DNA from 3 places in the Nonomuraea sp. CA-143628 genome. Region 3 is predicted to be linked to each of the others. Evidence: riboswitches for the same ligand, from Rfam matches in the RefSeq annotation. Region 3 holds a riboswitch; each other region holds the start of a gene.
The links. Region 3 has a riboswitch for cobalamin ahead of ACQP2T_RS21570 (ribonucleoside-diphosphate reductase subunit alpha). Riboswitches for the same ligand answer to the same signal wherever they lie in the genome.
Positions count from the first base shown of each region.

Region 1 (4,114 bases), 1.6 Mb from region 3:
ACCACGTCGTTGTCGGCGGGCAGCCTGCGCCTGGTGACGCCGGAGGCGACCATCCGCGCGTCGCACAGCACGGGCGCGCCGCGCCGAAGCGCCTCGCGGGCCCGGACGACCACCGAAGGCGACCAGTCCAGGTCGGTGACGAGGTCGGTCATGCCACACGCGTGGATCATCCGCACCGCCACCTGGGCCACATCCGGGGGCATCCCGGTGAGGTCGGCTTCGGCACGGATGGTCGCGAACGAGCGCCGGTAGATCTCGGCGCCGTCGCGCAGGTAGTCGGTCACTGCTGCCTTTCCTCGTATCGGTCGAAGCCGGCCCCCATCACCGCGGCCGTTCCTCGTCTTCATCAGCAGCGGCCACCCGTTCCTCGTAGCCGTCGGCGGTGGCCACCATCTGGGTCACCCGGCCGCGGGGCAGCCCGCAGCGCCGCTCGCAACCGGCCCAGTGCACCGGCGTCGCAGCGGGCGCGTCCAGGGTCGCCACCCACCGCCGTACGTCCTCCTGCACGTCCGCCAGCGATTTGGCGCAGCCGGGACGTCCGGTGCAGGCGCTCACCCCGACCCAGGGAGAGGCCGGATCGGTCACCAGCCCGGCCGCGGACAGCTGCCGCACCGCCCGCTCGGCCGCGGCGGGGGACAGGTCCAGCAGGACGACCGTCCGCCACGGCGTCAGCCGCACCGGAACCGCTCCACCGTCGGCGGCGGTGTCGGCGACAGCGCGTACCTGAGCGGCGGACAGCCGCCCGAGCGGCACCACGGCCTCCAGCGCCACGCGGCCGTCCCGCTGAACGACAGGTCCGGGGCGGTGGGCCGAGCCGGCAGGGGAGTCGTCCGATGCGGTCGTCGCACGGTCATCCGCCACGCCCAAATGGGCGGGACTGTCCGATGAGCCCAGGTGGGCGGCGATCCGGGCAGGACCGTCCGCCAACTCCGCGATCCGCCACGCGCCCCGGTCACGATCGGAAAACCCGCGCTCCCGTTCGTCGAGGAACGCCTCGGCGGCGGCGATCATCTGCTCGACCGCCGCGTCACGGGACACGACAAGCCCGGTGTCCACGCCCGCCAGCAGCAGTGACACCCAGGCATCACCGCCCGTCACCGCGCCGTCGGGCGGTGTCGCCCAGGCGTCACCGTCCGCCGCCGCAGGCACGAGAGCGACATCGGCGGCCAGCTGCCGCGTGTCACCCGTGCCGTCGTCCAGCGCGAACAGGAAGCGCCCCGGCAGCTCGGCCAGCCGGGGAAGCGCGCACAGAGCCAGGTCCAGGGCCTCTACCAGGGGTTGCGTGTCCACCAAACCAGAGGGCCCGCGGCCGCCGAGCGGCGAGGCGACGATGTTGCGTACACGTTCGTGCGCGGCCGAGGGCAGCAGCCCGGCGGCGGCGATCCGTTCGGCGAAAGCGGCCGGTTCGCGCAGACCCCGCACCTGTACGTTCGCCCGCGACGTGAGCTCGACCACCCCGGAGCCCAGCTCCGCCGCGCAGGCCGCCAGCTCGCGGAGCTGCCCGCCGGAGACCGCGCCGCCGGGCAGGCGGACGCGGGCCAGCGGGCCGTCGGCGGCCTCGTGCACCTGGAGCGCTCCCGGACAGGCGTCGGGCCGGACCCGTCCGGAAAAGTCGGCTATGGACACGATGAGGATGGTAACGCCACTTCTGGTGGAGGTTGATCCTGCCGTAGGCTCCTGGGTAGGCGATGGCAAAGGGAGGAAGCCGGTGCGAATCCGGCGCGGTCCCGCCACTGTGACCGGGGAGCGAACCCCACCGCAGGCCACTGCCCGGCAACGGGTGGGAAGGCCGGGGTGAGCGCTGATCCGGGAGCCAGGAGACTCCTGCCGTCGCGACACCCACGACCGGGGCGAGGACCCCGAGGGAGGATCGCGCCGTGCCTGGCGACAGCCGTACCGTCCTGCTGCTCTCCACCTCCGACACCGACCTGCTGAGCGCGCGTGCCTGCGGCGCCCCCTACCGCCTGGGCAATCCCGCCCGGCTCGCCCCCGACGATCTGCCCGGCCTGCTGGAGGGGGCCGACCTGGTCGTCGCACGGCTGCTCGGCGGCCGCCGCGCCTGGCAGGAGGGGCTCGACGCCCTGCTGGCCGGGCCCCGTCCGGTCGTGGTGCTGGGCGGCGAGCAGGCGCCGGACGCCGAGCTGATGGAGTTGTCCACGGTGAGCGGCGGCGTCTGCGCCGACGCGCACGCGTACCTGGCGCACGGCGGGCCCGCCAACCTGACCGAGCTGCACGCCTTCCTGTGCGACACCGTCCTGCTGACCGGGCGCGGGTTCGCGCCGCCGGAGCCCACGCCGTCCTGGGGGCGGCTGGAACGCCAGGTACGGTCACACGAGGGGCCCGTGATCGGAGTGCTCTACTACCGGGCGCACCACATGGCGGGCAACACGGCCTTCGTCGAGACGCTCTGCGCCGCCGTCGAGGAGGCGGGCGGGCAGGCGCTGCCGGTTTTCTGCTCCTCGTTGCGCACCGCCGAACCCGAGCTGCTGGACACCCTGCGGGCCGCCGACGCGCTGGTGGTGACCGTGCTGGCGGCGGGCGGCTCGCGTCCGGCGACGGCGGGCGCGGGCGGGGACGACGAGGCGTGGGACGTGGGCGCGCTGGCCGCGCTCGACGTGCCGATCCTGCAGGGCCTGTGCCTGACCTCGTCCAGGCAGGCGTGGGAGGACAACGACGACGGCCTCTCGCCGCTGGACGCCGCCTCGCAGGTGGCCATCCCCGAGTTCGACGGACGGATCATCACCGTGCCCTTCTCCTTCAAGGAGGTCGATCCGGACGGGCTGACCGTCTATGTCGCCGACCCGGAGCGGGCCGCGCGGGTGGCGGGCATCGCCGTACGCCACGGGCTGCTGCGCCACACCCCGCCCGGCGGGCGGCGGCTGGTGGTGATGCTGTCGGCGTACCCGACCAAGCACTCGCGCGTCGGCAACGCCGTCGGCCTGGACACCCCCGCCAGCACCGTACGGCTGCTGGCCAGGCTCGCCGAAGCGGGCTACGACCTGGGCGAGGGCTTCCCCGGCGTGGCCGAGCAGGACGGCGACGCGCTCATCCACGCGCTCATCGCCGCGGGCGGCCAGGACCAGGACTGGCTGACCGAGGAGCACCTGGCGGGCAATCCGGTACGCATCTCCGCCACCTCCTACGAACGCTGGTACCGCACGCTCCCCGCCGGCCTGCGCACCGGGATCGAGCGGCACTGGGGAGCCCCGCCCGGCGAGCTGTTCGTCCATGACGGCGACATCGTCCTGGCGGCGCTGCGCGCCGGGAACGTGGTGGTCATGGTGCAACCGCCACGCGGCTTCGGCGACAACCCGATCGCCATCTACCACGACCCCGACCTGCCGCCCAGCCACCACTACCTGGCCGCCTACCGCTGGCTGTCGGCCGAGTTCGGCGCGCACGCGATGGTGCACGTGGGCAAGCACGGCAACCTGGAATGGCTGCCGGGCAAGTCGGCGGGCATGTCCGCCTCGTGCGGCACTGACGCGGCCATCGGCGACCTGCCGCTGGTCTACCCGTTCCTGGTGAACGATCCGGGCGAGGGCACCCAGGCCAAGCGGCGGGCGCACGCGGTGCTGGTGGACCACATGGTGCCGCCGATGGCGCGGGCGGAGACGTACGGCGACATCGCCCGGCTGGAACAGCTCCTGGACGAGCACGCCACCATCGCCGCAATGGACCCGGCCAAGCTCCCCGCGATCCGCGCCCAGATCTGGACACTGATCCAGGCCGCCCGGCTCGACCACGACCTCGGGCTGGCCGATCGTCCGCACGACACCGAGTTCGACGACTTCATCCTGCACGTGGACGGCTGGCTGTGCGAGGTGAAGGACGCGCAGATCCGCGACGGCCTCCACGTGCTCGGCCAGGCGCCGGCCGGACCGGTCAGGGTGGACCTGGTGCTGGCCATGCTGCGCGCCAGGCAGATGTGGTCGGGCCGCGAGACCCTGCCCGGCTTACGTGAGGCGCTCGGCCTGGCCGAGGACGGCACGGCGGCGCTGGCCGAGGCGGACCGGGCCGAGGCGACCGCCCGTGCCCTGGTCGAAGCGATGGAGGAGCGAGGCTGGGCACCGGAGGCGGCCGAAGAGGTGGCGCAGGAGGTTGCCCACGCGCT
Region 1 covers NZ_CP192072.1:6,258,037-6,262,150, forward strand. The annotation lists gene ACQP2T_RS28605 (precorrin-8X methylmutase) at 1-284, opposite strand, end outside; gene cobG (precorrin-3B synthase) at 322-1,626, opposite strand; cobalamin riboswitch at 1,655-1,842, shown strand; gene cobN (cobaltochelatase subunit CobN) at 1,878-4,114, shown strand, end outside.
Region 1: linked by a shared signal. The riboswitch ahead of cobN (cobaltochelatase subunit CobN) and the one ahead of ACQP2T_RS21570 (ribonucleoside-diphosphate reductase subunit alpha) in region 3 are both predicted to bind cobalamin.

Region 2 (4,114 bases), 1.6 Mb from region 3:
GACCTTCCACAAGGGCGCCGACGCGGTCTACCCGATCGTCACCAACGCCATCATGGCCAAGTATTTCGGGTTGACCTGGGCGATGTGCACCGACCACGGCGGCCCGACGCATTCCAAGGTGAACCTGGAGCAGGCCTACCCCGACCTGCTGCGCTCGCGGGTGCTCGTGCCCGAGGTCCTGCAGTTCTGGGGCATGGAGTTCGACGCGCCTGCGCTGGACCACCACACGCTGATGATCCCGCACCACGCCGACGAGGCGCGGCAGCTGTTCGAGCTGGAGAGTCGCTTCGCCAAGCATGACGCCTTCCCTGCCGACGCGGGCCGCGACACCGAGGCCAAGATGGTGGAGTTCCTCAAGGCCGCCCGCGGCATGGGGCAGAAGCCGCTGGTGATCGCGCACCACGCGGCGCGTTCGGCGACCGGGCTGGGGGTGTGGGGTCAGGACACTCCGCGCGAGTTCCGCAACGGCAACAACGTCGCCCCCGACGTGTACGTGGGATTCGAGGGCGCCCCCGGGCACCAGGCCGGCCCGCTGAACGGCGGCGCCCGCGGCGGATACGGCAACCACCCCACCTACGGCGGCTTCGACCAGATGACCGCACGGGTCGGCGGCCTGTGGGACTCGCTGCTGGGCGAGGGCCGGCACTGGTGGATCACGGCCACCTCCGACTCGCACGTGCACTGGACCCGTGGCGGTTCGGACTTCTGGCCGGGCGAGTACAGCAAGACGTACGTGATGGCGCGCCAGGACTACGGCGACATCATGGACGCCCTGCGCAACGGCCGCATCTTCGTCACCACCGGGGACCTGATCACCGCTCTCGACGTCACCGCCGGCAACCAGGGCCGCCAGGCCACCGTGGGCGAGACGCTGGTGGTCAACCGGCGCGACCGCACCGACGTCGAGGTCGAGATCCGGTTCCGGCCGCTGGAGGGCAAGAACGGCAACGGCGAACGCCCGGAGGTGCGGCGCGTCGACCTCATCACCGGACAGGTGAGCGGCGTCAGCGCCAACCTGGACGCCGACACCAACCCCACCACCAAGGTCGTGGCGCGCTTCGGCCCGGGCGACTGGCGCCAGCAGGGCAAGGACTACGTCATCCGGCACACGCTGCGCGACGTGCAGACTGACAGCTACCTGCGGGTACGCGGCACCGGCACCGACGAGATGGAGCCGGCGGCCGACGGCAAGGAGAGCCCGTGGCAGGACCTGTGGTTCTACTCCAACCCCGTCTTCATCCGCGTCCGCTGACTCGCTGACCCTCTGACGTGGGCGGTCCCGCGTACCACGCGGGACCGCCGCGTCCGCACGATCAGCGGCGTGGTGCCCTCTTCACCGGTCGGGGGCCGGTCCCCATAGCGGCGTGGTGCTCTCTCGCCGGTCGGGGGCCGGTCCCCATGGCGGCGTGGGTCTTTTCAACGGTGCGGGGCCGGGTTACGTTCGCGTTCGGCGAGACTCGGGGATCGTCTGCCTTCCCGTTCCTGTCCCACAGGGGGAATCCGAATGCGCAGAGTCATCACTATTCTGATCACCGCGCTCTCCGTGACCATCGCCATGGCCGTGCCCGCCAACGCCGGCGGCCTGGACGACGTCTTCGCCAAGCTGCTGGTCAAGCAGGTCAAGGGGACGAACGTCGCCAAGCACCTGCAGGCCCTGCAGGCCATCGCCACCGCCCATGGCGGCATCCGCGCGACCGGCACCAGCGGCTACGACGCCTCCCGCGACTACGTGGCGAACAAGCTGCGCAAGGCCGGATACAAGGTCACGCGGCAGCCGATCAACTTCGTCGAGAGCTGGGCCGAGAACGCCCCGCCGACACTGGCGCTCACCGCGCCGAGCGCGAAGACGTACGTACCGAACGAGGACTTCCTCACCTTCCAGCCCTCCCCGCCGGGCGAGGTGACCGCGCAGGTCCAGGGTGTGGACCTCACGCTGCCACCCACCCCGACGCCGACCTCGACCAGCGGCTGCGAAGCGGCGGACTTCGCCGGGTTCGTGACCGGCCGTATCGCGCTCGTCCAGCGCGGCACCTGCCCGTTCGTCAATAAGGTGCAGAACGCGGCCGCGGCGGGCGCGACCGGGCTCATCATCTTCAACGAGGGCCAGCCGGGTCGTACCGACGCGTTCCCGCTGGACATCGGCGAGTGGCGGGGCGGGATCCCCATGGTGTTCGCCGACTTCGCCGTGGGCAACGAGCTCGCGAGCACGCCTGGTGCGACGGTACACCTCAAGGTCGACGCCAACCTCGTGCTCGGCAGCACGGACAACGTGATCGCCGAGACCCGCTTGGGCGACCCGCGCGACGTCGTCATGGTGGGCGCGCACCTCGACAGCGTGACGGCGGGGCCCGGCATCAACGACAACGGCTCGGGCAGCGCGGCGATCCTGGAGGTCGCCGAGGAGATGGCGCTGTACCCGGTCAAGAACAAGGTCCGCTTCGCCTTCTGGGCGGCCGAGGAGATCGGGCTGCTCGGTTCCGATCAGTACGTCGGGTCGTTGTCGCAGGCGCAGCGGGACCGCATCCGGGTGTATCTGAACTTCGACATGGTGGGCTCGCCGAACTACGCCTACAAGCTGTACGACGGGGACAACTCCGACAACGTCGGCTCCCCCGCCGGTCCGCCCGGTTCGGCCGAGATCGAGAAGCAGCTGGCGGCGTTCTACGGCTCCCGTGGCCTGCCCACGGTGGGCACGGACTTCGACGGGCGTTCGGACTACGGGCCGTTCATCGCGGTCGGGATCCCGGCCGGCGGCATCTTCACCGGTGCCGAGGGGATCAAGACGGCCGCGGAGGCGGCGCTGTTCGGCGGGACGGCCGGGGTCGCCTACGACGCCTGCTACCACCAGGCGTGCGACACCATCGCCAACATCAACGCCACGGCGCTGGACGTGGACGCGGACGCCATCGCCGATTCCGTCGCCCGATACGCCTTCAACCTGCGCTCCATCCCGCCGCGAGTGGCACCCGCCACCAGCCGTGCGCGCTTCACCGCGCCAACCTCTGACTTTCTTGATGTGTTGACGCGAACGGGAGGAAAGGATACGTTCCGGTAGATTTCACGGTTGTCCAAGGGAAATCCGGTGAGATGCCGGTGCGGACGCGCCACTGTATCCGGGACGTAGATCCCGGGAGCCAGGTCGCTTGGACCTCCGTGACCTCATTTGTTGGGACGCGTCATCCCTGAGGAGGCACTGATGAGTGGTCTGTCCGCTCCTACCGTCATTCCGTTCCCCCGTCTGCGGCTGTGGTTGCTGGCCGTACCGGTTCTGCTGCTGATCGCCTACCTGGTGCTGATGGACAACGGCGCCATCTCGCAGACGGGTGCGTACCTGCACGAACTCATGCACGACGGGCGTCACCTGCTCGGCGTGCCCTGCCACTAGACCTCGGCATGGTACGCACCCTGCTGGTCAGGGGCCTGCTTCTGGGCCTGCTGGCCGGATTGATCGCGGGCGGCTTCGCCTTCGCCTTCGGGGAACCGCAGGTGGACAGTGCCATCGCACTGGAACAGGCGCACGCCGCGCAGGAACCTGGCCATGACCACGGCGATCTCGGCGAGGAGGAGCTGGTCAGCAGGCCGGGCCAGAAGGCCGGGCTCTTCCTCGCCACCGGCCTGTACGGGCTGGCCGTGGGAGGGGTCTTCGCCCTGGTGTACGCGGGTCTGCGGGGCCGGGTCGGTCCACGGTCGGAGGGCGGGCTGGCGCTCGCCGCCGCCGGGTCGGCGTTCGGGGCGATGATCCTCGTACCGTTCGTGAAATATCCGGCCAATCCGCCGGCTGTCGGAGACCCGGAAACGATCAACAGCCGGACCGCCCTCTATTTCGTGATGATCCTTGTCGGGCTGGCCGCGATCGCGATCGCGGTGGCGACCGCGCGCCGGGTGACCGCCGGGCCATGGGCGCGGTGGGTCGCGGCCGGGGTCGCGTATCTGGTCCCGGTGGTCGCCGCGTGGCTGCTGCTGCCGACCGTGGACGAGGTGCCCGAGGGTTTTCCCGCCACGCTGCTGTGGCAGTTCAGGCTCGTGTCGTTAGGGACGCAGCTCGTTTTCTGGACGGCCTTCGGTGTGCTGTTCGGGTGGGTGAGCGACAGGGCGGCGCGGCGGGCGGCGGCCG
Region 2 covers NZ_CP192072.1:6,268,441-6,272,554, reverse strand. The annotation lists gene ACQP2T_RS28655 (phosphoesterase) at 1-1,252, shown strand, start outside; gene ACQP2T_RS28650 (M28 family peptidase) at 1,505-3,055, shown strand; adenosylcobalamin (AdoCbl) riboswitch at 3,047-3,195, shown strand; gene ACQP2T_RS28645 (CbtB domain-containing protein) at 3,197-3,385, shown strand; gene ACQP2T_RS28640 (CbtA family protein) at 3,394-4,114, shown strand, end outside.
Region 2: linked by a shared signal. The riboswitch ahead of ACQP2T_RS28645 (CbtB domain-containing protein) and the one ahead of ACQP2T_RS21570 (ribonucleoside-diphosphate reductase subunit alpha) in region 3 are both predicted to bind cobalamin.

Region 3 (4,114 bases):
TCCACCGGCCCACCTCGGCCGGGGCCGGTACCGACCGGACTCCAAGGGAGATTCGGGCGTTCTTCGGGGACTTCGAGCTGGTCGAGCCGGGCCTGGTGCACGCCCCCGACTGGCGTCCCGACCGGCCCAGGCTGGTCAGCGAGCCCTCGCTGCCGTCGTACCTGCTCGTCGGTGTGGGCGAGAAAACTTCATAGTTCTTCCCGACTTTTCGTGATCCCTCATAATGACGACCCAGATGTGTAACAGTGCGTTAAGCGTCAGTGACCTGGGGTAGTTATGGGGTGCGAGGGGGGGACGCCATGCGCCGACGGGGGTTCTTCGCGCTCGGCCTGGCGGTGGCGGCCTGCGCGACAGGATGTGGCACGGAGGGGAGTCTCGGCGGACGCGCCGTCAACGCGGCCGGCCTCTCGGGCCGGTTCGCGATCGTCCCCGGCGCCGGGCGCTGGGCCCGGGTCGCCAAGGCGCTCGTCAAAACCGCCCGCGACGCCGGTTTCCCGGTCTCCGGCACGCCGCCCGTCACCCGGATCACCGTCACCGGGCTGCCCGCGCTGGCCGCGACCGAGCTCAACAACGGGCTGTCGCTGCTCGACACCGCCACGCCGCTGGCCCGGCTCACCGGCCAGATCGAGGTGGTGGTGGTGCCCGCCCACTCCAAGTTCGCCACCTTCGACCAGTTCGGCGCGCAACTGGTCGCCCACCCCGACCGCACGCCGCTGACGGGCGGACCGCAGGGCGAGCCCGACCACCTGCTGTTCGGGCTGATCGCCAAGGGTCTTGGCGCCGACACCCGGCAGGTCGACTACACCGGTTTTCCCGGCAGCGAGGAGGCCGCGGCCGCGCTCCTCGGCGGCAAGGCCGCCGCGGCGACCGGCACGCTCGCGGACTGGCGCCACGCCATCGGCAAGGGCCAGGTCAGGGTGCTGGCCGTCTCCAGCGCGCGCCGGGTGGACGGCGTCGACGCGCCGAGCCTGCTGGAGTGCGGCGTGCGGGTCGACTTCGCCGACTGGTGCGCGGCCGTGGGGCCCGAGGAGATGTCCGACGACGGCAAGGCCGTCGCCATCCGGCTCTGCGACGAGGTCACGGAGTCCGCCGCCTGGCGGGCGGCCTGCCGGGCGGAGGGATGGACCTCGATCCCGCTCAGCGGCGACGACTTCGAACAGTGGCTGGCCTCGGAGATCGGCAGGACCAGGGCCGTGCTCCGCGATCTCGGCATGCTCGATACCGCTGACACAACATGCTGGGGTAGTTGCGCCAAGGGCCACTAGATGTAGGATTCTGCTCGTCGCTGGTTCGCCCCTCGGGGCGGAGCAAAAGGGAACCCGGTGCGATTCCGGGGCTGCCCCGCAGCGGTGAGCGGGAACGACCGCCGTCACGAGCACTGGGCATTTCCGGGAAGCGACGGCCAGTAGGAATTATCGACCATGCCCGCGAGCCCGAAGACCTGCCGGTGACGTTGGGGGAGCCAGCCGGCTCCGCCCATCGAAGTGTCCATGGCCTCGAGGGAGGGCCGGGGGCGTCGGCGGCCATGGAGTCCAGGGCCGCCGTGCTCTCACGCGCCCTCACGGGGATGAGCTCGCGAGGAGAGAGCACGTGACGCAGATCATTGAGGCCGATCACCAGCCGGCCACGGTCGATCGGCAGCCGACCACCGTCGACAGGCGGCTGGCGATCGAGGAGGCCGCCGCACGAGTGATCACCGATCCGGCCAACTCCCGGATCGCCGCCCGGCTCCTGGCCGAGGAGATCGCCGACGAGGCGGCCGGGCACGGCGTGCGGACCTTCTCCGAGTCCATCGCCGCCAGCCACGCCGCCGGGCTGCTCCAGGACTCGCTCGCCGCCTTCGTCGGCGCGCACGCCGCCGAGCTCGACGCGCTCGTCTCCGGCGAGGCGGACGACCGCTTCGAGTATTTCGGCTTGCGTACGGTCTACGACCGCTACCTGCTGCGGCACCCGCAGTCGCGGACGGTGCTCGAACGGCCGCAGCACTTCCTGCTCCGCGTGGCCTGCGGGCTGTCGGAGACGGTCGCCGAGGCCGCCGAGCTGTACGGTCTCATGTCCACGCTGTCGTACCTGCCGAGCTCGCCGACGCTGTTCAACTCCGGTTCGCGCCGCCCGCAGCTGTCGTCGTGCTTCCTGCTCGACTCGCCGCGTGACGAGCTGGAGTCGATCTACGACCGCTACGGGCAGGTGGCCAGGCTGTCGAAGTACGCCGGGGGCATCGGCATCGCTTGGACCCGGGTGCGCTCGCGCGGATCCCTCATCAAGGGCACCAACGGGCACTCCAACGGCATCGTGCCCTGGCTGCGTACGCTCGACTCCTCCGTCGCCGCCGTCAACCAGGGCGGGCGCCGCAAGGGCGCGGCCTGCGTCTACCTGGAGACCTGGCACGCCGACGTCGAGGAGTTCCTGGAACTGCGCGACAACACCGGCGAGGAGGCCCGGCGTACGCACAACCTCAACCTGGCCAACTGGGTGCCGGACGAGTTCATGCGGCGGGTGGAGGCCGACGAGGTCTGGTCGCTGTTCGACCCCAAGGAGGTCCCCGACCTCACCGACCTGTACGGGGAGGCGTTCACCCGCGCCTACCGCGCCTACGAGGCCGACGGCCGCTACACCCGGCAGCTGCCCGCCCGGACCCTCTACGGCCGGATGATGCGCACCCTCGCCCAGACCGGCAACGGCTGGATGACGTTCAAGGACGCCGCCAACCGCACCTCCAACCAGACGGCCCGGCCCGAGAACGTCATCCACCTGTCCAACCTGTGCACCGAGATCCTCGAGGTCACCAGCGACGGCGAGACGGCGGTGTGCAACCTCGGCTCGATCAACCTCGCCGCCCACCTGACCGGCGAGGGCGTCGACTGGGCCCGGCTGCGCACGACCGTCCGTACGGCGGTGCGCTTCCTGGACCGGACCATCGACCTGGGCTTCTACCCGACCGCCGAGGCGGAGGCGGCCAACAAGCGCTGGCGGCCGATCGGGCTCGGCGTGATGGGCCTGGCCGACGTCTTCTTCGCGCTCCGGCTGCCGTTCGACTCGCCCGAGGCGCTGGGGCTGTCGACCCGCGTCGCCGAGGAGATCGCCCTGGCCGCCTACGACACCTCCGCCGACCTGGCCGTCGAGCGCGGCCGGCATCCGTCGTACGAGGAGACCAGGGCGGCCGGCGGCGTCCTGCACCCCGACCACTACGACGCCGCCGCGTCGCCGCGCTGGGCCGAGCTGCACGCGAAGATCGCCACGACCGGGCTGCGCAACTCGCTGATGGTCGCCATCGCCCCGACCGCGACCATCGCCTCCATCGCCGGGTGCTACGAGTGCATCGAGCCGCAGGTGTCCAACGTGTTCAAGCGCGAGACGCTGTCGGGGGAGTTCCTCCAGGTCAACCGCTACCTGGTGGCCGACCTCCAGGCTCGCGGGCTGTGGACGCAGCGGATGCGTGACGACATCAAGCGGGCGGACGGCTCGGTCCAGGACATCGCGGGCATCCCCGATGACCTCAAGACCTTGTACCGCACGGCCTGGGAGCTGCCGCAGAAGGCGCTCATCGACCTGGCCGCGGCCCGTCAGCCGTACATCGACCAGTCGCAGTCGCTCAACCTGTTCATGGCCAGCCCGACGATCGGCAAGCTGTCGTCGATGTACGCCTATGCCTGGAAGCAAGGCCTGAAGACCACCTACTACCTGCGCTCGCGCCCGGCCACCCGGATCGCCCAGACGACGATCGCCCAGAGCACGATCGCGCTCGACGCCGTCGCCTGCTCCCTGGAGAACCCGGAAACCTGCGAAGCCTGCCAGTAGTAGCCCCCTCGAACGGAGACCCCCAAATGCTGCTCGACCCCGGCATGGACCTGACCCTGCGTCCCATGCGTTACCCGGACTTCTATGAGCGCTATCGCGCCGCGATCCGCAACACCTGGACCGTCGAGGAGGTGGACCTGCACTCCGACCTCGCCGACCTGGCCAGGATGACGCCGCAGGAGCGCCACCTGATCAACCGGCTGGTCGCCTTCTTCGCCACCGGCGACTCCATCGTGGCCAACAACCTCGTGCTCAACCTCTATCAGCACGTCAACGCCCCCGAAGCGCGCCTGTACCTCAGCAGGCAGCTGTTCGA
Region 3 covers NZ_CP192072.1:4,675,372-4,679,485, forward strand. The annotation lists gene ACQP2T_RS21560 (SAM-dependent methyltransferase) at 1-194, shown strand, start outside; gene ACQP2T_RS21565 (tripartite tricarboxylate transporter substrate-binding protein) at 300-1,265, shown strand; cobalamin riboswitch at 1,270-1,463, shown strand; gene ACQP2T_RS21570 (ribonucleoside-diphosphate reductase subunit alpha) at 1,591-3,798, shown strand; gene ACQP2T_RS21575 (ribonucleotide-diphosphate reductase subunit beta) at 3,825-4,114, shown strand, end outside.